2 regions of the Streptomyces sp. NPDC017936 genome follow, and region 1 is predicted to be linked to the other one. Evidence: riboswitches for the same ligand, from Rfam matches in the RefSeq annotation. Region 1 holds a riboswitch; the other holds the start of a gene.
The links. Region 1 has a riboswitch for glycine ahead of gcvP (aminomethyl-transferring glycine dehydrogenase). Riboswitches for the same ligand answer to the same signal wherever they lie in the genome.

Region 1 (11,108 bases):
AACACCGAGGGGCGGTGCCGGGCACGGCACCGCCGTCGCGGACGGTGGTGCGATGAGCATCGGCACCGTGCTGAACATGCTGCGTGACGAGTTTCCCGAAGTCACCATCTCCAAGATCCGCTTCTTGGAGTCGGAGGGCCTGGTCGAGCCGCAGCGGACCCCCTCGGGGTACCGCAAGTTCAGCGTCGACGACGTGGAGCGCCTCGGGCACATCCTGAGGATGCAGCGGGACCACTATCTGCCGCTCAAGGTGATCCGCGAGCACCTGGACGCCATGGAGCGCGGCGAGGCCGTGCCGCTGCCGACGCTGGGGCGGCAACGGGACGGGGAAGCCGTCCCGGAGCCTTCCGAGGCGCCCACGGTCGCTCGCATCGGGCGGGCCGAGCTGCTGGCGGCCGCGGGGATCGGGGAGCGGGAGCTCGAGGAGTGGGAGTCGTACGGTCTCCTCGCGCCGCTGGAGAACGGGGCCTACGACGCCGAGGCGGCCACCGTGGCCTCGCTCGTCGCCGAGCTGGGGCGCTTCGGCATCGAGCCCCGGCACCTTCGTGTGATGAAGGCCGCCGCCGACCGTGAGGCCGGGCTCGTGGACCAGGTGGTCGCCCCGCTCAAGCGGCACCGCAATCCGCAGACCAGGGCCCACGCGGAGGCCCGTACCAAGGAGCTCGCCGGGCTGACGGTCCGGCTGCACGCGGCGCTCGTGCAGACCGCGCTCGGGGTGCGGCTGCCCTGACGCGGGCGGTCGAGGGCGGCTGGATCGGTCACCCGTTCCCGGCCCGACTACCCAAACGTCCCGAGCACGGCCTAGGGTTGCTGTGTGAACGAGCTCGATGTCGTAGGTGTCCGGGTCGAGATGCCCTCCAACCAACCGATCGTCCTGCTGCGTGAAGTGGGGGGCGATCGTTACCTCCCCATCTGGATCGGTCCGGGGGAGGCGACGGCCATCGCCTTCGCCCAGCAGGGCATGGCCCCCGCGCGGCCGCTGACCCACGACCTGTTCAAGGACGTGCTGGAGGCCGTCGGCCAGGAGCTCACGGAAGTGCGCATCACGGACCTGCGTGAGGGCGTCTTCTACGCCGAGCTGGTCTTCGCCAGCGGTGTCGAGGTCAGTGCCCGTCCGTCCGACGCCATAGCGCTGGCGCTGCGCACCGGAACGCCGATCTACGGCAGTGACACGGTGCTCGACGACGCGGGCATCGCGATCCCGGACGAGCAGGAGGACGAGGTGGAGAAGTTCCGCGAGTTCCTCGACCAGATCTCGCCCGAGGACTTCGGCACCAGCAACCAGTGACCACCGGGCGGGCAGGAAGACGGGGCCCGTGCGGAAGGAGTCGCCCCGGGCCCGGCGACTGCCAGGGGCCCGTGAGAGCGTCCTACGGCTCCCGCTCAGCGCATTCGGCTAGCCTTTCCCCGCGGCGGGGTGCGGGAAACCACTCTTAGGGTGATTATCACTCGGCGTGGCGAGTGTGGCGATCGTTGACGCACCCCTGGTGACTGCCTACCGTCGAGAAGGCAGGTCAAGGACGGAGGTCGGCGTGAGAAGCAGCGGCGACGGTACGGCTGGGGGTGCCCCCGGACTCGGTGTCGGGGGGAGCGGTCCGTACCCTCCCCCAAGCTCTCGGCTGCGTTCGGGCAGGGGGTACTCCTCCCACAACGGCGCGGCCGATCACGCTCCGCAGCGACCCGCGGCCGTGCCGAGCAGCGGAGGGGCGGCGTCCATGGCGTCCGAAGAGATCGGCTACCGCGGTCCGACGGCCTGTGCGGCCGCCGGCATCACCTATCGGCAACTGGACTACTGGGCGCGCACCGGGCTCGTCGAGCCGAGTGTGCGGCCCGCGTACGGGTCCGGGACGCAGCGTCTCTACAGCTTTCGGGACGTCGTCGTCCTGAAGATCGTCAAGCGGTTCCTCGACACCGGTGTGTCCCTGCAGAACATCCGCACCGCCGTCCAGCATCTGCGCGAGCGCGGGTTTCGCGATCTGGAGCGCATGACGTTGATGAGCGACGGCGCCACGGTCTACGAGTGCACCTCGCCGGACGAGGTCCACGCGCTGCTCCAGGGCGGTCAGGGCATCTTCGGCATCGCCGTGGGCGTGGTGTGGCGGGACGTCGAGAGCGCGCTGTCCCAGTTGCACGGGGAACGGGTCGACACCGGGGAGACGCTCGTCGGACACAACCCGGCGGACGAGCTGGCACGGCGGCGCAACCGGGCGGTCTGAGCACCGTGCCGGGTGCCGGACGGGCTGTCCGGCACCGTTGTCAGTGGCGTGGTGCAGCATCGGAACTGTGAGAAACGCGCCCACGATCCTGCATCTCGACATGGATGCCTTCTTCGCGCAGGCGGAGCAGGCGTCGAAGCCGAGTCTGCGCGGGAAAGCGGTCGTCGTGGGCGGCCTCGGGCCGCGCGGGGTGGTGGCGACCGCCTCGTACGAGGCACGGGTCTTCGGGGTGCACTCGGCGATGCCCATGACCCAGGCGCGCCGGCTGGCTCCGAACGCCGCCTACCTCACTCCGCGCTTCGCCTTCTACCGCTCGATCAGCGACCAGGTGATGGGCCTGCTGCGGGACCTGTCCCCGTTGGTCGAGCCGTTGAGTCTGGACGAGGCGTTCGTGGACCTGGAGGCGGGAGGAGCGGCCTGGGACAGCGAATCGGCGGAGCTGGCCGGGGCTCGGCTGCGGAGCGACATCCGGGCCGTGACGGGGCTGACGGGGTCCGTGGGGCTGGCCGCGTCCAAGATGCTCGCGAAGATCGCCTCGGAGCAGGCCAAGCCCGACGGCCTGGTGCTCATCGAGCCGGGTACCGAGCGGGCGCTGCTGGGACCCATGTCGGTGCGGACGCTGCCGGGTGTCGGGCCGGCCACCGGTGACCATCTGAGACGGGCGGGGATCACCACGGTCGACGAGATCGTCGAGGCGGGTGAGGACGAGCTCGTGCGGTTGCTGGGCAAGGCCCACGGGCATGGTCTGTACGCCATGGCGCTGGCGCGGGACCAGCGGCCGGTGGTGGCGGAGCGGGAGGCCAAGTCGGTGTCCGTCGAGGACACGTACGACGTGGACATCCACGACCGGATGCGGGTGGAGTCGGAGGTGCGGCGGCTGGCGGACCGGTGTGTGCGCAGGCTGCGGGGCGCCGGTCTGTCCGGGCGGACCATCGTGCTCAAGGTGCGGCGGTACGACTTCTCCACGCTCACGCGGTCCGAGACGCTGCGGGGGCCCACGGACGATCCGGCCGTGGTCCGGGAGGCCGCGGCGCGGTTGCTGGACTCGGTGGACACGACGGGCGGGGTGCGGCTGCTCGGCGTCGGGGTCAGCGGTCTGGCCGACTTCACGCAGGAGGATCTGTTCGCGCAGGCGGCCGGGGAGCGCGGGGAGGGGAGCGCGGAGGAGGTCCACGAAGAGCCCGTTCGCGAGGAGGCGGTACCCGTGGGGCATCCGTGGCGTCCGGGGCACGATGTGCGCCATGCCGTGCTGGGGCACGGATGGGTGCAGGGCAGCGGACTGGGGAGGGTCACCGTGCGGTTCGAGACACCCGACTCGGAGGTGGGGCGCGTTCGGACCTTCCGGGTCGACGACCCCGATCTGGAGCCGGCGGAGCCGTTGCCGCTGGTCCGGCAGGCGGCGGGGGAGGGCGTGGAGGGGGATCCGGCTTCCCGTGCGTCGATGACCGGCAGCGGGAACTCTGTGTGACGCCGTTCGTTACCTACAGTGACGGGTTGGTTCGTGGCGGTGCCGGTCGGGCCTTGGCGGTGGTGCCGGCGCCGGAAGAGGAGGGGCGATGAACAAGAGCGACGGTCAGCCGCCGCAGCGGGGTCGGGTGGCGCAGGAGGGGCGTGCCGGTGTGCGGGACCGGGAGCTGCTCACCGCAATCGCGGTCGGGCGTCGCCCGCGGCCCGGACGTCGCGTCGCCGGCTCGCCGAAGCGGGCGCGGGCCGATGCCTTCGGAGCGGGCACGCGCAGAGTGGTCGCACACGGGGCGGCCCGCCCGTTGCGCGACTCCTGCCGGGCGGACGGCGGCGCCGATACGGGCCTGTGCCCGACCGCGCGGCTCAGCTCTCCTCCGTGCCGGCCAGCCTGCCGAAGTCGTGGTCCGGCAGCGCGGGAGGAGCGGCCACGTCCAGGCCGTAGTGGTGGTAGAGCTGGAGTTCCTGGTCCGGGGAGAGGTGGCGGCCGACACCGAAGTCCGGGGCATCCTTGATCAGGGCGCGGTCGAAGGGGACGCGCAGGGCGCCGTCGACCAGCTCGCTGGGCTCGAGGGGGACGAACGCGTCCCGGGAGAACAGGCCGGTGCGTATGGCCGCCCACTCCGGCACGCCGGTCGCGTCGTCGAGGTAGACCTCGTCGATCGTGCCGATCTTGGTGCCGTTGCGGTCGAACGCCTTGCGGCCGATCAGGTTGCGCGGATCGATGTCGGTCTGCACGGGCCCTCCACTTGGTCGCAACTCCTCCGTAGGCACTACAAAAGAGCACATCGGGAAAGGCGGCCACTCGAAAGGAGGCGGTATTGAGCTCGCTGGTAGTCTGGCAACGGCTGCTGACCCCGTGCGGGAGAGTCCTCCGGACACCACCGGAGGCGCCGAAGGAGCAAATCCTCCCCGGAATCTCTCAGGCTCACGTACCGCACGGACGAGGTCACTCTGGAAAGCAGAGCGGGTGTCGACGGCTTCCGCTCTCACCGACGGTGAAAGCCGGGCGCCCTCGGGCGGCCGGTGAAGCTCTCAGGTTGAGATGACAGAGGGGGAGGCCGTCCGGGTACCCGCGCCGTGGTGCCCCTCGAAGGTCGTGTCAGACCAGGAGGCCTCCGCAATGACCGCCCACCGCATTCCGCTCTCCGAGCTCGAACAGGGCACCCCGTTCGAACAGCGGCACATCGGGCCCGACCAGGAGGCGCGGGCCAAGATGCTCGCCCAGGTCGGGTACGGCTCGCTGGACGAGCTGACCGCCGCCGCCGTCCCGGATGTGATCAAGAACGCCGACGCGCTGGACCTGCCGGGTGCGCGCTCCGAGGCCGAGGTGCTGGCCGAGCTGCGGGAGCTCGCCGACCGCAACCGGGTCCTGGACTCCATGATCGGGCTGGGTTACTACGGCACCTTCACGCCGCCGGTCATCCTGCGCAACGTCATGGAGAATCCCGCCTGGTACACGGCCTACACGCCCTACCAGCCGGAGATCTCGCAGGGCCGGCTCGAGGCGCTGCTGAACTTCCAGACGGTGGTCGCCGACCTCACCGGGCTGCCGACCTCCGGGGCCTCGCTGCTCGACGAGGGCACCGCGGCCGCCGAGGCGATGGCGTTGTCGCGGCGCATGGGCAAGAACAAGAAGGGCCTGTTCCTGGTCGACGCGGACGCTCTGCCGCAGACCATCGCCGTGATCGAGACGCGGGCCGAGCCGACCGGCGTCGAGGTCGTCGTCGCCGACCTGTCCGAGGGCATCCCGGCCGAGATCGCCGCGCGGGAGATCAACGGCGTACTGATCCAGTACCCCGGCGCCTCCGGGGCCGTACGCGACATCAAGCCGGTCATCGAGCAGGCCCATGAGCTGGGTGCGCTCGTCACCGTCGCCGCGGATCTGCTGGCGCTGACGCTGCTGACGTCGCCCGGTGAGCTGGGGGCGGACATCGCGGTCGGGACGACGCAGCGGTTCGGTGTGCCGATGGGCTTCGGCGGGCCGCACGCCGGTTACATGGCCGTGCACGAGAAGTTCGCGCGCAGCCTGCCCGGGCGGCTCGTGGGCGTGTCCGTCGACGCGGACGGGAACAAGGCCTACCGGCTGGCGCTGCAGACGCGTGAGCAGCACATCCGGCGGGAGAAGGCGACCAGCAACATCTGTACGGCGCAGGTGCTCCTCGCCGTCATGGCGGGGATGTACGCCGTCTACCACGGGCCCGAGGGGCTCAGGGCGATCGCGCGCCGGACGCACCGCTACGCGTCGATCCTGGCCGCCGGACTCACGGCCGGGGGCGTCGAGGTGGTGCACGGCGCCTACTTCGACACGCTGACCGTGCGCGTGCCGGGGAAGGCCGCCGCTGTCGTCGCCGCCGCGCGCGAGCACGGTGTCAACCTGCACCTCGTCGACGCCGACCGTGTGTCGGTGGCCTGCGACGAGACCACCGGGCGGGCCCAGGTGGGCGCCGTCTGGGCCGCCTTCGGGGTCGACGGGGACATCGAGGCGCTCGACGCGGTCGCGGAGGACGCCCTGCCGGCCGCGCTGCTGCGCACCGACACGATCCTGACCCACCCCGTGTTCCACCAGTACCGCTCCGAGACCGCGATGCTGCGCTACCTGCGCCGGCTCGCCGACCGCGACTACGCCCTCGACCGGGGCATGATCCCGCTGGGCTCCTGCACCATGAAGCTCAACGCGACCACCGAGATGGAGCCGGTCACCTGGCCCGAGTTCGGACAGCTGCACCCCTTCGCGCCCGCGGAGCAGGCGGAGGGCTACCTCACGCTCATCCGTGAGCTGGAGGAGCGTCTCGCCGAGGTCACCGGGTACGACAAGGTGTCCCTCCAGCCGAACGCCGGGTCGCAGGGTGAGCTGGCCGGTCTGCTCGCCGTGCGCGGGTACCACCGGGCCAACGGCGACGACCAGCGGACCGTGTGCCTCATCCCGTCGTCCGCGCACGGCACGAACGCCGCCAGCGCCGTGATGGCCGGCATGAAGGTCGTCGTGGTGAAGACCGCCGAGGACGGCGAGATCGACGTCGAGGACCTGCGGACGAAGATCGAGCGGCACCGGGACGAGCTGGCGGTGCTGATGATCACGTACCCGTCGACGCACGGGGTGTTCGAGGAGCACGTCGCCGACATCTGCGCCCAGGTGCACGAGGCCGGCGGGCAGGTGTACGTCGACGGCGCCAACCTCAACGCGCTCGTCGGCCTCGCCAAGCCGGGCCACTTCGGCGGCGACGTCTCGCACCTGAACCTGCACAAGACGTTCTGCATCCCGCACGGCGGCGGAGGGCCGGGTGTCGGGCCGGTGGCGGTGCGGTCCCACCTCGCGCCGTACCTGCCGAACCACCCGCTGCAGCCCGCCGCCGGGCCGGAGACGGGGGTGGGGCCGATCTCGGCCGCGCCCTGGGGCTCCGCGGGGATCCTGCCGATCTCGTGGGCGTACGTGCGGCTCATGGGCGGGGAGGGGCTGAAGCGGGCCACCCAGGTGGCGGTGCTCAGCGCCAACTACATCGCCAAGCGGCTCGAGCCGCACTACCCGGTGCTCTACACGGGCCCGGGCGGGCTGGTCGCGCACGAGTGCATCATCGACCTGCGGCCGCTGACCAAGGCGACCGGCGTGAGCGTCGACGATGTCGCCAAGCGGCTGATCGACTACGGGTTCCACGCGCCGACGATGTCGTTCCCGGTGGCGGGGACGCTGATGATCGAGCCGACCGAATCCGAGGACCTGGCCGAACTCGACCGCTTCTGCGAGACGATGATCGCGATTCGCGCGGAGATCGACAAGGTCGGGTCGGGCGAGTGGCCCGCCGACGACAACCCCCTGCGCCACGCCCCGCACACCGCGGCCGCGCTCGGCGGGGAGTGGGAGCACGCCTACACCCGCGAGGAGGCCGTCTTCCCGGCCGGGGTGTCCGCGGCCGACAAGTACTGGCCGCCGGTGCGCCGGATCGACCAGGCCTTCGGTGACCGGAACCTGGTCTGCTCGTGCCCGCCGCTGGACTCGTACCAGGACTGACGCGCAGGGGCCGAGGGCTTCCGTCCGGTTCGGGCGGGAGCCCTTCGGCGTGTCAGGACGTCGCGAGCGAGACCTCGGTCGACTTGATCAGGGCGACGACCGGAGTGCCGGCTGTCAGGCCGAGCTCGGCGACCGCTTCCCTGGTGATCACGGAGGTCAGCTCGCCGTCCTCCGTGGAGATCCTCACCGAGGCCATGGCGTCGCCGGCCGTCATCCCGGCGACGGTTCCCGGGAGCCGGTTGCGGATCGAGAGGCCCTCGGCCGGGGTCGTCGCCAGGGCGACCTGCGTCGACTTCACCAGCGCCCGGACGGTGGAGCCCGGGACGAGGCCGAGTTCGGTCACGGCCTCCCGGGTGACCGCCGCCGTGAGGGCCCGGCCGCCGGACAGACGGATCGTGACCACGGTCATCACCTCGCCCGGGGTGATGGCGGTGACGGTGCCGGGGAGCTGATTGCGGATGCTCAGGGTCATGAGCATCCACCGTAGGGCTCCGCCGTACCCGTGCCGGGTATGTACGGCGCGGACGGCCTTGTCGTCACCCCGGGCGCCCTCTCACAGTCCGCTCCGTAATGTTCGTCGACGAGACCGAATGTTTCGGCCGCTTCGGCCTCCCGGAGGGGCTCACGCGCCTGCGGACGGCTGCCACCTGGTCTGTTCCGGCTTCGAGTACTTCCCCGGAGGGCCGCTCCTCCACAGTCGCGATCCCGTGCACGGGCGGCAGATCGGCAACGTCTTCGACCGGCCCGCCCGACTGCCGTCGTCGGACGACCCGCCCGCCCCGGCCGGCATCCCCGCGCCGACGATCCGTCACCACGACGGCCGCTTCCACGAGGTCGCCGTCGGCGTGGCCGACGGCGGCACCTTCCTGGTCACCGTCGAACGGGCGGGGGATCCACGGCCGAAGGGGTGCGGGCGGCGCGTATCGGCCCGGTGACCGGCAAGGTGACCGAGGGGCCGGCCCCGGGGGGCCGGCGCCCGCGTGGCTGGTTCCCCCGGTTCCGCGTGCTCGGCCGGGAGGCCTTCCCCGCCCCTACGGGGGCCTGGCGCCCTTCGAGTCCGAGCCACAGGCAGGAGGGCTCCCGGTCGCCGGACGCCCGGCCCGGACGGCTGCGCTCACCGCGACCGGCGACGTCCTGGACCGCCCGGGCACACCGTCGCCGGCCGTCGGCGGCGCCGCCCCGACTGCCGTACGGCCGCCCTGCTGGAACCCGGCGCCGAGCGTCGCCGGGCTCTCCGTCCGCGTCGGCGAGGCCCGTCACCACGACCTCGAAGCAGGCGGGGGAGAGGCCGCCGCACGACCCACTGCCGTCCAGGCCGGGTTCCGCACGGCAGTGGGTCGCGTGGCGGCCGGTGCCGCCCGGGCGCCCTCACGCCCGTCGTCGCCATCCGTGCGACGGACCTGGTGGTGCCCGTCGTGACGGCCGCGGGCCAGGAGGGCCCCGGTGTCCGCCCGGCGGGCCCCGAAACGATCGTCTTCACCGCCGAGATCGCGGAGGGCCGCGTGCCGCTCGCCGAGCTCGACGGCCGGTACCTCTCTCCCCCCAGGTGGCCTGCGGCTTCACCGGCCGGCTCATCGGTCTCCACGTCACCGGGGGGACCGCCGCCTTCGACGGGCACGGGCGCCGCCCGCCCCGCTGAGTCGCCGCCTCTGGATTGCCTGCGTTCAAGGGGTTGCCACCCGTCGGAGCCTGTCTCTAGGGTGCGGCAGCAGCGAAGCTTTCTGGATCTAGTCCGAAACTTTCGAAATCGCTGGACGGACATGGGTGTGCCGTCCCGTACCCCAAGGAGCGCATGATGGGCGACCGGGCACTGTCCCGCCGCGGCTTCCTGGCGGCCTCCGCCGCGGCCGGTCTGAGCATGACGGCACTGAGCGCCTGCGGCGGCGACTCGGACGGAGGGTCGTCGGGAACGACCACCATCGAGTGGTGGAACATCTCCACCACCCAGCCGACGAAAGACGTCTGGGCCGCTCTGGCCAAGCAGTTCGAGGCGCAGAACCCCAAGGTCAAGGTCAAGATCGTCCAGTTGGAGAACGACGCCTACAAGTCGAAGATGACGGCCCTGACCGCCTCCGGGAAGCTGCCCGACATCTTCCACACCTGGGGCGGCGGCGTCCTGAAGCAGCAGTTGGAGGCCGGACTCGTCGAGGACCTCACCGAGCGGACCAAGGGGTGGGGGGACGGTCTGCTGCCGGTCGCCCGGGAGCCGTACCTCTTCGACGACAAGGTCTACGGGATCCCGTTCGACATCGGCATGATCGGCTTCTGGTACAACAAGGCCCTCTTCCAGCAGGCCGGCGTCAGCGCGCCCCCCACCACATGGAGCGGTTTCCTCGACACCGTGCGGAAGCTGAAGGCCGCCGGCGTCACCCCGCTGGCTCTGGCCGGCAAGGAGAAGTGGCCGGGCATGTACTACTGGGCCTACCTCGCGATGCGCACCGCGGGGGTCGACGCCCTCCAGAAGGCCGCCGACGACAAGGACTTCACCGGCGACGGCTTCGTCCGGGCCGGGCAGCACCTGAAGGACCTGGTCGATCTCGAGCCGTTCCAGAAGGGCTTCCTCGGCGCCGCCTATTCCAGCCCCACCGGCCAGGCCGCCACCGTCGGCAACGGCAAGGCCGCGATGGAGCTCATGGGGCAGTGGGCCCCCGTGGTGGAGGCCGACGCCGGCAAGGGGCTCGGCACGAACCTCGGCTTCTTCCCGTTCCCCGAGGTCGAGGGCGGCAAGGGCGCGCTCACCGAGGTGTTCGGCGGAGGCGGCGGCCACGCCCTGCGCGCGGGCGCGCCGCAGGAGGCCGTCGACTTCCTGAAGTTCTTCGCCTCCGCCACCACCGACACCGAACTGGTCAAGAAGACGGGGGTGCTGCCGGTGGTCCCGGCCGCCGAGAGCGCCCTCACCGACCCCAACCTCAAGGCCGTGCAGACCCAGCTGAAGGCGGCCACCGGCTTCCAGCTCTACCTCGACCAAGCCTACGCGCCCGCCGTCGGCCAGGAGATCAACGACAGCGTCGCCGCGCTCATCGCCGGCTCCAAGTCGCCCCAGCAGGTCGCCGAGTCGGTCACCAAGGTCGCGAAGGAAGAGCAGTAACCCGCAATGACCTCGACGTTCCCAAGGAAGCGGGATAGCAGGCGATGACCTCGACCTTCCTCCCGGACAAGCGGAGCGGCCCGGACGTCGGTCCCCCGCCCCCGGCCGCCGGCGCGGCCGGGGGACGGGCGCGCCGGCGCGCACGGCACTGGCTCACCGCCTTCGGCCTCCAGGTGCCGGCTCTGGTGCTGTTCGGCACGCTCGTACTGCTGCCGATGCTGTTCGCCCTGTACGCCGCGTTCTTCCGCTGGGGCGGCTTCGGCATGCCCGAGGACTACATCGGCGGCGACAACTTCACCCGGCTCTTCCAGGACCCGGTCTTCCTGGGCGACCT
Region 2 (11,108 bases), on a different contig from region 1:
CCGTACTGGGCGTCCGGGGAGCCGGCCTGGCCCTGCCACAGCAGCATCCACACCTGGCCGGTGCTCGGGGTCGCGAGCGCGCGCAGGAGCGCCTCGTAGGCGTCGTAGCGCCCGGGCGTGACCTGGCGCAGCATGTGCTCGACCTGCCCGGCCGCGATGCCGCTGGCGCTCACCTGTACCGCCCCTTCGATTCGTTTTCCCCACGTTCGGAGACCAGCTTAGGTGGCTCCGCCCGCAACGGACGCCCACCGCGGGGCGGGTTGTTCGCCGCGGGCGGGCGCGGTGGGCTCCGCCGGCGACGGGCGCCCGCCCGGGGGCGGTGCGTCCGCCGTCGGCGGGTGCGGGGACGCGCGGCCGGCCGCGCCGGTTCCCACGCCCCCCCGCGGGCGGGTTCACCCGGCCCGTGTGTAGAAGGGCCGCACCCGCTCCTTCAGCCACCTGCCCACCGGGTCCTCGGTCACGTCCAGCAGGACCAGGTTGACCGGCCACGGCACGGCGTTGCCGGCCAGGGCCCGGCCCAGGGCGTCCATGGGCAGCGCGCGGAAGTCCCCTTCCCAGTGGGAGAGTTCGACGCCGACGAACATGACCGGGTCGCCCGTCTCGATGGCGGCGAGGCAGCGGCGGGCGGTGAGGACGACGCCGGTCGCCTCGAACTCGGCCGAGGCCGCGGCGAGGAAGTCGACCGGGTCGTCCTGCCAGTCGGGCTCGAACAGGCGCACGCGGCCGCCGCTCGCGGGGCCGTCCAGCGGGGTGCGGCCGGCGCGGCACAGCTCGGCCACGGCCGGCGGGGGCAGCGGGACGCCGACCACGCCGTCCGGGTTCACCGCGATGCCCACCTGCGGCGGCAGTCCCCGGGCGAACTCCACGGCCGGCGCGATCGTGTACGACATGTGCGAGCCGACGACCTGGCGGTACTGCTCCTCGGAGCTGAACACGGGCACGTAGGCCTGGCCGTCGATCTCCAGCGAGGGCAGGTCGAGGGGGCCGCTGTGCGGACCGCCGCCGTTGGGCAGCGGCACCCACACGAAGCTGCGGCCCAGCACCTCCACGATCCGCCCGCCGGCCCCGGGCACGCCGAGGGAGGCGGAGAGCACCTCCTCCAGCTCGTTGCCGGGCCACCCGCCGTGCGGGTGGGGGTGCGTCTGTGCCGGGAAGTCCGCCGGGGGGATGTCCATCTGCCTACCGCCTGCTGGGAACCACTGCTGTGCCGAAAAGGCTAGCGGCTGGCGCCGCCCCGCCCCACCGCCCCGGCAGCGGACCCGGGACTCCCGCTTCCCGCCCGTCCGGCTCCGGCGGCGGGCGGACCCGGGCCGGGGCCCGGGAGCGTGGCCCCCGGGGACCTGGACGGGCAGGTTCGCGGGGACGGGCCGGCGGCGCCGCGCAGGTCCCGACGTCGCAGGTCCGCGACGTCGGGACCGCGGGCGTGAGGGCCGGCGGAGCCGCGGAAGCGGGCCGCCGGGCCGCACGAACAGGTCGGCGGGGTCACGGCGGCGGGACGGCGGGACGAGCACGGGCGCGGGCGGGACAGCGGGTCCGCGGGCGTGAGCCGACGGGTCCGCGGCGGGGCGGAGGCGGGGCCGCGGGACCGGGGCCGTGGAGCGCTCTGCCGGGGCGGCTAGGCGGTGCCCCGCCGCCCGGCCGGGTGAGCCGTCGTCAGCCGGAGCCGGTGAAGGCGATGCGGCGGAGGGCGTCCGCCGCGGGCCGGTCCAGGAGGATCGCCGAGGTGCAGCCCGCGGGCAGACGCCCCTCCTCGACGGCGCGCAGGAGACGGGCGGCGGCCCGGCGGTGGCGCAGGAAGGCGTACCGGGAGACGCCCCGGCCGCGCTCCCGCTGCCCCTCCAGCGCGGTGCCGGGGGGAACGTCGAGCAGCAGCAGGTGCAGGGCGCCGCCGCGGCGACGGGCCGCACGGCCCAGCCAGTCGCGCACCCACGCCTGCGTGCCGCAGTCGTGCACGACGACGCCCTCGCCGGCGCGCAGGGCGCGGCGCAGCCCGGCGTAGTGGGCGAGCCGGACGACGGGGCGGTAGAGCGCGTACGGCAGGAAGCGCGGCACCCGGGCTTCCCAGCGGTCGCGGGTGTCCTGGGAATCCACCCGCAGCCCGTTCGCCGCGCGCTTCATCAGCGTGGACTTGCCGCTGCCGGGCAGACCCGTGACCACCACCAGGTCGCGGGGGCCGAACAGCAGGGCGTGCGGGCCGTGGCCGGCGCGGTCGCGCAGGTCGCGGACGACGGGAGCGGGCGCGAGGCCGGACGCCTCCCCGGCCGGGGCCGCCGGCGGGGCGGGCACCGCGATCGCCGGGGTGGTCGCACAGGCAGCCGTGGTCCTCTTCACCGTGATCGTCCTCCCCTGGGGTCAGACAAGTCTTCTCCCCCTCGCGCGTAAAGAGAAGGTAATGCGCGATGTCCGCCGTTTTCGTGCGCGTACCGCCACAGGCCGGTTACAGATGTGGCCTGCCGCGACCGGGGCGGACCGTGCGATGATGTCCGCGCCAACTGCATACCGGCCGTTTGAATCCGCGCGGGAGAGTTCCCGGCAGGAGCTGCGACAGCTTCGCCGGGGCGCCGAAGGAGCAAGTCCCTCCCTTGAATCTCTCAGGCCCCGTTACCGCGCGGGCGAGGCACATCTGAAAAGCGGGCCGCTCCCCGTCCGGGACGGCTCCACCCAAGGTGCAAGCCACGATCACGTCGTCACGCCCGGCCCCGGGCGGTCCGCGGTCATGGCGAACCTCTCAGGTCCCGATGACAGATGGGGAGGAACGACCTCGCCTTCCCCACGCCCGGGTGCGCTCGCGCGCGGGGGACCCCATCGCACCGGGAGACGACCGACCGATGAGCAGCACCGAACTCCGTCACACCGCGCTCGACGCCCTGCATCGCTCGCTCGGCGCCACGATGACCGACTTCGCCGGCTGGGACATGCCCCTGCGCTACGGCTCCGAACGCGACGAGCACAACGCCGTACGGACCAGGGCCGGTCTCTTCGACCTCTCCCACATGGGTGAGATCACCGTCAGCGGCCCGCAGGCCGCCGCCCTCCTGAACCACGCCCTGGTCGGCGACATCGCCTCCGTCGGCGTCGGCCGCGCCCGCTACACCATGATCTGCCGGGCCGACGGCGGCATCCTCGACGACCTGATCGTCTACCGGCTCGCCGAGGCCGAGTTCATGGTCGTCGCCAACGCCTCCAACGCGCAGGTGGTGCTGGACGCCCTCGTGGAGCGTTCCGCCGGCTTCGACGCCGAGGTGCGCGACGACCGGGACGCGTACGCGCTGATCGCCGTCCAGGGACCCGAGTCGCCGGGCATCCTGGCGTCGCTCACCGACGCCGACCTCGACGGCCTGAAGTACTACGCCGGCCTGCCGGGCACCGTCGCCGGCGTCCCGGCGCTGATCGCGCGCACCGGCTACACCGGCGAGGACGGCTTCGAGCTGTTCGTGAAGCCGGAGCACGCGGTGGAGCTGTGGCAGGCGCTGACCAAGGCCGGTGCGGGCGTCGGTCTGATCCCCTGCGGCCTGTCCTGCCGCGACACCCTGCGCCTGGAGGCGGGCATGCCGCTGTACGGGCACGAGCTGTCGACCTCCCTCACCCCCTTCGACGCCGGGCTCGGCCGGGTGGTGAAGTTCGGGAAGGAGGGCGACTTCGTGGGGCGCGAGGCGCTCGCCGAGGCGGCCGACCGCGCCGGCGCGAACCCGCCGCGCGTCCTCGTCGGCCTGGTCGCCGAGGGCCGCCGCGTCCCGCGCGCCGGGTACGCGGTGGTCGCGGGCGGCGAGGTGATCGGCGAGGTCACCTCCGGCGCCCCCTCCCCCACGCTGGGCAAGCCGATCGCGATGGCCTACGTCGACGCCGCCCACGCGGCGCCGGGCACGCCGGGTGTCGGCGTGGACATCCGGGGCAGTCACGAGCCATACGAGGTCGTGGCGCTGCCGTTCTACAAGCGCCAGAAGTAGACACTCACAGCGGGAACAGCCCCCACCGGCTGTCCCCGGGCGTGACCCTGCGCACATTTCCGCTGCTCACGCACGTTTTCCGCAGTCCCCCATTCATCAGCACTCCCCCGCGTACAGGAGAATTCAGGCCATGAGCAACCCCCAGCAGCTGCGCTACAGCAAGGAGCACGAGTGGCTGTCGGCCGCCGAGGACGGCGTGTCGACGGTCGGCATCACGGAGCACGCGGCCAACGCGCTCGGCGACGTGGTCTTCGTCCAGCTCCCCGACGTCGGCGACACGGTCACCGCGGGCGAGTCCTGCGGCGAGCTGGAGTCGACCAAGTCGGTCAGCGAGCTGTACTCGCCGGTCGACGGTGAGGTCGTCGAGGTCAACCAGGACGTCGCCGACGACCCGTCCCTGGTGAACTCCGCCCCCTTCGAGGGCGGGTGGCTGTTCAAGGTACGCGTCACGGGCGAGCAGGAGGAGCTGCTGTCCGCCGACGAGTACACCGCCTACACCGCCGGCTGAGGAGTCGTAGACGCATGTCTGTCCTGAACACGCCCCTGCACGAGCTCGACCCGGAGGTCGCCGCGGCGGTCGACGCCGAGCTGCGCCGCCAGCAGTCCACGCTGGAGATGATCGCCTCGGAGAACTTCGCTCCGCTGGCGGTCATGGAGGCGCAGGGCTCGGTGCTGACGAACAAGTACGCCGAGGGCTACCCGGGCCGCCGCTACTACGGCGGCTGTGAGCACGTCGACGTGGCCGAGCAGATCGCGATCGACCGGATCAAGGACCTGTTCGGCGCCGAGTACGCCAACGTCCAGCCGCACTCGGGCGCCTCCGCCAACCAGGCCGCGCTGTTCGCGCTGGCCCAGCCCGGCGACACCATCCTGGGCCTGGACCTGGCGCACGGCGGTCACCTCACCCACGGGATGCGGCTGAACTTCTCCGGCAAGCAGTTCGACGTGGTCGCCTACCACGTGGACGCCGCGACCGGTCTGGTCGACATGGACGAGGTCGAGAAGCTCGCCAAGGAGCACCGGCCGAAGGTGATCATCGCGGGCTGGTCGGCGTACCCGCGGCAGCTGGACTTCGCCGCGTTCCGCCGGATCGCCGACGAGTCCGGGGCGTACCTGTGGGTGGACATGGCGCACTTCGCCGGTCTGGTCGCGGCGGGCCTGCACCCCAACCCGGTCGAGTACGCGGACGTGGTCACCTCCACCACGCACAAGACGCTCGGCGGCCCGCGCGGCGGCGTCATCCTGGCGAAGCAGGAGTTCGCGAAGAAGCTGAACTCGTCGGTCTTCCCGGGCTTCCAGGGCGGCCCGCTGGAGCACGTGATCGCGGCCAAGGCGGTGTCCTTCAAGGTCGCCGCCTCCGAGGAGTTCAAGGAGCGCCAGCGCCGCACGGTCGAGGGCGCGCGCATCCTGGCGGAGCGGCTCACGTCGGCCGACGCCCGCGAGGCCGGGATCAACGTGCTGTCCGGCGGCACCGACGTGCACCTGATCCTGGTCGACCTGCGCGAGTCCGAGCTGGACGGGCAGCAGGCCGAGGACCGCCTCCACGAGGTCGGCATCACCGTCAACCGCAACGCGGTCCCCGACGACCCGCGTCCGCCGATGGTCACCTCCGGCCTGCGCATCGGCACGCCGGCGCTGGCGACCCGCGGCTTCACCGCCGAGGACTTCGCCGAGGTCGCGGACGTGATCGCCCAGGCGCTGAAGCCGTCGTACGACGCCCGGGCCCTCAAGGCCCGCGTCACCGCCCTGGCCGACAAGCACCCGCTCTACCCCGGCCTGAACAAGTAAGTCCCCGGTGGGCACCCGGTACCGGCACAGCTGCCGGTGCCGGGTGCCCCCACCCCCCGTCTTGAGGAGTCACCGTGGCCATCTCGGTCTTCGACCTGTTCTCGATCGGCATCGGCCCGTCCAGCTCCCACACGGTCGGCCCGATGCGCGCGGCCCGCATGTTCGCCCGCCGCCTGCGCAACGAGGGTTTGCTGGACTCGGTCGCGTCGGTCCGCTCCGAGCTGTACGGCTCGCTGGGCGCCACCGGCCACGGCCACGGCACCCCGAAGGCCGTCCTGCTCGGCCTGGAGGGCGACTCGCCGCGCACGGTCGACGTGGAGACGGCGGACGAGCGGGTGGAGGAGATCAAGGCGGCCGGCCGGCTGCGGCTCCTCGGGGAGCGCGAGATCCCGTTCGACTTCGACGCGGACCTGGTGCTGCACCGCCGCGAGGCCCTGCCCTACCACGCGAACGGCATGACGCTGTGGGCCCACGACGCCCGGGGCGGCGAACTGCTGTCGAAGACGTACTACTCGGTGGGCGGCGGCTTCGTCGTCGACGAGGACGCGGTCGGCGCGGACCGGATCAAGCTCGACGACACCGTGCTGAAGTACCCCTTCCGCACCGGCGACGAGCTGCTGCGCCTGACGCGGGAGACCGGCCTGTCCATCTCCTCCCTGATGCTGGAGAACGAACGGGCCTGGCGGACCGAGGAGGAGATCCACGACGGTCTGCTGGAGATCTGGCGCGTGATGCGGGCCTGCGTCGCCCGCGGCATGTCCCGCGAGGGCATCCTCCCGGGCGGTCTGCGCGTCCGCCGCCGCGCGGCCGTCACCGCCCGCCAGCTCCGCGCCGAGGGCGACGCCCTGGCCCGTTCCATGGAGTGGATCACGCTCTACGCCATGGCCGTGAACGAGGAGAACGCCGCCGGCGGCCGGGTCGTCACCGCCCCCACCAACGGCGCGGCCGGCATCATCCCCGCCGTCCTGCACTACTACGTCAACTTCGTCCCCGGCGCGGACGAGGAAGGCGTCGTCCGCTTCCTCCTCGCCGCGGGCGCGATCGGCATGCTCTTCAAGGAGAACGCCTCCATCTCCGGCGCCGAGGTCGGCTGCCAGGGCGAGGTCGGCTCCGCCTGCTCGATGGCCGCCGGCGCCCTCGCCGAGGTCCTCGGCGGCTCCCCCGAGCAGGTGGAGAACGCGGCCGAGATCGGCATGGAGCACAATCTCGGCCTCACCTGCGACCCCGTCGGCGGTCTGGTCCAGATCCCCTGCATCGAGCGCAATGGCATGGCGGCGGTCAAGGCCGTCACCGCGGCCCGCATGGCCATGCGCGGCGACGGCACGCACAAGGTCTCCCTGGACAAGGTCATCAAGACCATGAAGGACACCGGCGCCGACATGAGCGTCAAGTACAAGGAGACGGCGCGGGGCGGGCTGGCGGTCAACATCATCGAGTGCTAGGGGAACGGGCCCTGGCCGGCGCGTCCGTGCCGGGCCGCCGGCCTGGGGCGCGGGGCGCTCCCGGGTCGCTCACCGCGCGCCGGGCCACCGTCGTCCGTGCGGCGCCGCGGGCCGGGACCACCCCGGCGCACCGCGACGGCCCCCACGGATCACGGTCGGCCGGTGCGCAGGCGGGCCAGTGCCGCGTCCAGGTCGGCCCGGCGGGGCCGGTTGTGGGGGAGCTCGGCGAGCAGGGCGGCCATGCCGCAGGTGTCGGTCACCGCGGAGAGGACCAGGCCGCCGGCGATGCCCGCGGACAGCAGCCGGAAGGCCGGGTGGACGGTCTCGCCCAGCGCCAGGCCGAGCAGGACGACCGAGCCGGCGGTGAGGCGGACCTGGCGTTCCATGCCCCAGGTCGCCTTCGTGCTCCCCCCGGGGCGTTCGAGGTCGTTGCCCTGGGCGGCCCAGGCGCCGGTCCCGCCGGCGAGGGTGGCGGCGCGGACGCCGTTCTCGGCGAGCGTCCGGCAGGCGTTCCCGGAGCGGGCGCCGGAGGCGCAGACGACGAGGAGTTCGCCGCGCTCGGCGGCGCCGCGGAGGTCCGGCAGGGCGCGGTCGAGCTGGTCGAGCGGGATGTTGAGGGCGCCGGGGAGGTGACCGCCGGCGTACTCGCCGGGGGTGCGCACGTCGATCACGGTCAGCTCGTGCAGGCGGGAGCGGGCCTGGTCGGGGGTGAGGGTGACGGGGGTGGTGGTCATGGCGGACGTGGTCCTTGTGCGTCGGTGGCACCCGGCGGAGGAGCGTTCGTCCCCTACGGCGGTGTGCCGGTGAGAAGTGGTCGTGGAGCGTGGTCTTGGGGAGGGTGCGCAGCGGTCGGCCGTGCCGAACGGCCGCTCCGGGCACGGGCACGGGCCGGCGGGCGGGGGGCCGTGCCGGCGCGGTCAGACGAACGCGTCGATCAGCATGAAGGCGGCGACCGCGAGCAGCACGCAGGCGAAGAGGCGCTGCAGCGTGGCGTCCTCGAGCCGGTGCGCCAGGCGTTTGCCGTCCCAGGCGCCCAGGACGGCGGCCGCCGTGAACGGTGCGACGACGGCCCAGTCCAGAGGCGTTCCGCTGCCGGCCCGGGCGCCGAGCGCGGCCAGCGAGTTGACCGTGACGACCAGCAGGCCGGTGCCGACGGCCCGGCGCATGGGCAGGCTCAGGACGCCCACCAGGGCGGGGACGGCGAGGAAGCCGCCGCCCACGCCGAGGAAGCCGGTGACCGCGCCGAGCCCGGCGCCGGCGGCGCCGGCCTTGCCGGGGTGCGCCGTGCCGGTGGTCCCGGCCCGCGGGGGCCGCAGCATGCGCAGCGCCGCGACGGTCGCGACGGCCGCGAACGCGATGGTCAGCGCGGTCGGGGGCAGGTGGCCGGCGGCGGCGCCGGCGAGCGTCGCGGGCACGATGCCCGCCGCGGCGAACAGCAGTCCCGTCCGCCAGGCCACCTGGCCGTCCCGGGTGTGCCCCACGAGCGCCGTGACCGACGTCAGGATGACGATGACCAGACCGGCGGTGGTCGCTGCCGCGGGGGTGAAACCGAGCAGGTAGATCAGGGCGGGCACCGCCAGGACGCTGCCGCCGCCGCCGAGGCCGCCGAGGGCCAGGCCGACGACGGCGCCGGCGACGAGCGCGAGAGTCAGAGCGGTCATGCCGCGGAGCCGTCGTTCCCGTGTGCGTCGACGACCGGGTGACCGGCGGCGGCCCACGCGTTCATGCCGCTCTCGACGTCCGCCGTCCCGGCGCCGCGTCGGGCCGGCGGCCGGGCGGCCCGCCGGGAGCGGTGCCCGCTGCGGCGGATCACCACCGGCGGCCGGCCCTGGGCCGTGCCCGGCGGGGCCGCTCCCCGGGTCGGGCCGGACAGCGGTGCGTGGACGGTGCCGGGCGCGTGCCCGGCGTTCCACTCGTCCTGCTCGCGCGCGTCCGGCGGGACGGCCGGGGCGCCGGCGCCCCGGGCGCGCCGGCGGGCCTCGCCGACGGTGACGCGGTCCCCGCCGTTGCGGAAGAGGGACATCACTCAGCCTCTCGGGAGATCGGAAGGAGGGGTGCGGCGGGGCCGCTCAGCCGGTGACGACGGTCAGTCCGGCGCCGGTGGCGGCGTCGAAGCCGTCGTCGACGGCCACCACGTCGCGGCCCGCGGCGTCGAGCAGGGAGGCGGCGACGGCGGCCCGCATGCCGCCGGCGCAGTGCACCCACACGGTGCCCGCGGGGACCTCGCCGAGCCGCCGGTGCAGCTCGTGGACCGGGATGTGCACGGAGCCGGCGACGTGTCCGCCGGCCCGCTCGGAGGCGCGGCGCACGTCCAGGACGACGATGCCGTCCGTGCCCCTCGCGGCCAGGCCGGCGAAGGTGGAGCGGGGGAAGGAGGCGAGCGGGGCGCCCTCGGCCACCCACTCCCCGGGCGCGCCGGTCGCGGCGGCCGCGGGCCGGTCGATGCCGACGCGCACCAGCTCGCGCTGGGCGGCGGCCAGCTGCTCGGGGGACTCGGCGAGCAGTGTCACCGGCTTGCCCCACGGGATCATCCACGCCAGGTAGGTGGCGATCTTGCCGTCGGCCTCGAAGTTGAACGACCCGGCGACGTGTCCCTCGGCGAACGCGACCCGGTTGCGCAGGTCCACGACCCATTCACCGGCCGCGAGGCGGGCGGCGATCCCGTCGGCGTCCGCGCCGGCCGGAGGCGTCAGGTCCACCGGGGCGGGACCGCCGGCGTTGGCCGGACCCATGTGCGCGTAGTAGGCGGGGACGTCGTCCAGGCCGGTCAGCAGACGGGCGACGAAGGAGTCCACGTCCGTGGTGAGCGCCGCGTTGGTCTTCTTCTCCTCGCCGATCGTGGTGGCGTCGCCCTCGGCCTGCGCCGAGGAGCAGAAGCTGCCGAAGCCGTGCGTGGGCAGCACCGACGTCTCGTCCGGCAGCTCCGCCGCCAGACGGTGCGCGGAGGCGTGCTGCGCACGCGCCAGCCGCTCGGTCAGGCGGGGTTCCACCAGGTCCGGGCGGCCCACCGTGCCGATCAGCAGCGAACCGCCGGTGAACGCCGCCACCGGCCGCCCCCGCTCCCGCAGCACGTAGGAGGTGTGGTGCGGCGTGTGGCCGGGCGTGGCGACGGCCCGCAGCTCCAGCCCGTCGTCGACGGCGACGGTGTCCCCGTCGGCCACCGGCACCCGTGCGAACGACACGTGCGCCGCGGCCGGCACCCGATAGGCGGCACCCGTCAGCCGCGCCAGCTCCGGACCGCCGGTGACGTAGTCGTTGTGGAGGTGGGTCTCCACCACGTGCGTGATCCGCACCCCGCGCCGTGCGGCCGCCGCCAGCACCTGGTCGACGTCGCGCGGCGGGTCCACCGCCACGGCCGTCCGCGTGCCGCCGGCCAGGTAGTGGCGGTTGCCGAGGCCCTCGAGCTCGATGGTGTCGATGAAGAACACGGGAACGCTCCCTTCCGCGAAATTACCCCCCGGGGTATGGGTGCCACCGTAGCACGGATACCCCGGGGGGTATTCATCCTCACGGTCGCCGCCGTCGTCGCCACCGTCCGCGCTCACGCGCGCACGGCGGCGGCAGCCCGCGGCCGTGCACGGGAGGAGCGGGGACCGGGTGCCCGGGACGCTGCTCCGAGCAGAGTCGGCCATGCGGTGGAAACCGGCGGGGCCGGATTCCGGCGGGCGCCCTCCCCGGAGCGGGCGGAATGCCATATGCCCGTTGGCGTCACGGCTTCTGACGCCCCTTCGGACGATGTGGGCGCGCGGTGGAACTTGAGTGGCGACCCGGTGGTGATCTGCCGAGACTGAGGGTGGTGACGAACGGTTTCCCGCGGAGTCATGGGCCGACGGCCTCCCGATTCCCGGACCGCCGGGGCTTCGGCTCGTCGGCGACACGGGGAAGCACCGGGTTCTCACCACAGGACCGATGGCGTCGTGAGCCCGAGGAG

Region 2: linked by a shared signal. The riboswitch ahead of gcvT (glycine cleavage system aminomethyltransferase GcvT) and the one ahead of gcvP (aminomethyl-transferring glycine dehydrogenase) in region 1 are both predicted to bind glycine.

The regions. Positions count from the first base shown of each region.
Region 1 is NZ_JBIRHK010000014.1:6,631-17,738, forward strand. Features, by position in the region: gene ACH4F6_RS26785 (MerR family transcriptional regulator) at 1-730, shown strand, start outside; gene ACH4F6_RS26790 (bifunctional nuclease family protein) at 815-1,288, shown strand; gene ACH4F6_RS26795 (MerR family transcriptional regulator) at 1,533-2,216, shown strand; gene ACH4F6_RS26800 (DNA polymerase IV) at 2,284-3,684, shown strand; gene ACH4F6_RS26805 (PRC-barrel domain-containing protein) at 4,044-4,415, opposite strand; glycine riboswitch at 4,530-4,625, shown strand; gene gcvP (aminomethyl-transferring glycine dehydrogenase) at 4,801-7,686, shown strand; gene ACH4F6_RS26815 (molybdopterin-binding protein) at 7,739-8,158, opposite strand; gene ACH4F6_RS26820 (family 43 glycosylhydrolase) at 8,277-8,621, shown strand; gene ACH4F6_RS26825 (extracellular solute-binding protein) at 9,482-10,774, shown strand; gene ACH4F6_RS26830 (carbohydrate ABC transporter permease) at 10,819-11,108, shown strand, end outside.
Region 2 is NZ_JBIRHK010000023.1:71,242-82,349, forward strand. Features, by position in the region: gene ACH4F6_RS35560 (enhanced serine sensitivity protein SseB C-terminal domain-containing protein) at 1-173, opposite strand, end outside; gene ACH4F6_RS35565 (enhanced serine sensitivity protein SseB) at 393-1,175, opposite strand; gene ACH4F6_RS35570 (AAA family ATPase) at 1,654-2,331, opposite strand; glycine riboswitch at 2,509-2,617, shown strand; gene gcvT (glycine cleavage system aminomethyltransferase GcvT) at 2,829-3,947, shown strand; gene gcvH (glycine cleavage system protein GcvH) at 4,078-4,455, shown strand; gene glyA (serine hydroxymethyltransferase) at 4,470-5,735, shown strand; gene ACH4F6_RS35590 (L-serine ammonia-lyase) at 5,810-7,177, shown strand; gene ACH4F6_RS35595 (rhodanese-like domain-containing protein) at 7,327-7,911, opposite strand; gene ACH4F6_RS35600 (sulfite exporter TauE/SafE family protein) at 8,095-8,838, opposite strand; gene ACH4F6_RS35605 (rhodanese-like domain-containing protein) at 8,835-9,200, opposite strand; gene ACH4F6_RS35610 (rhodanese-like domain-containing protein) at 9,247-10,605, opposite strand.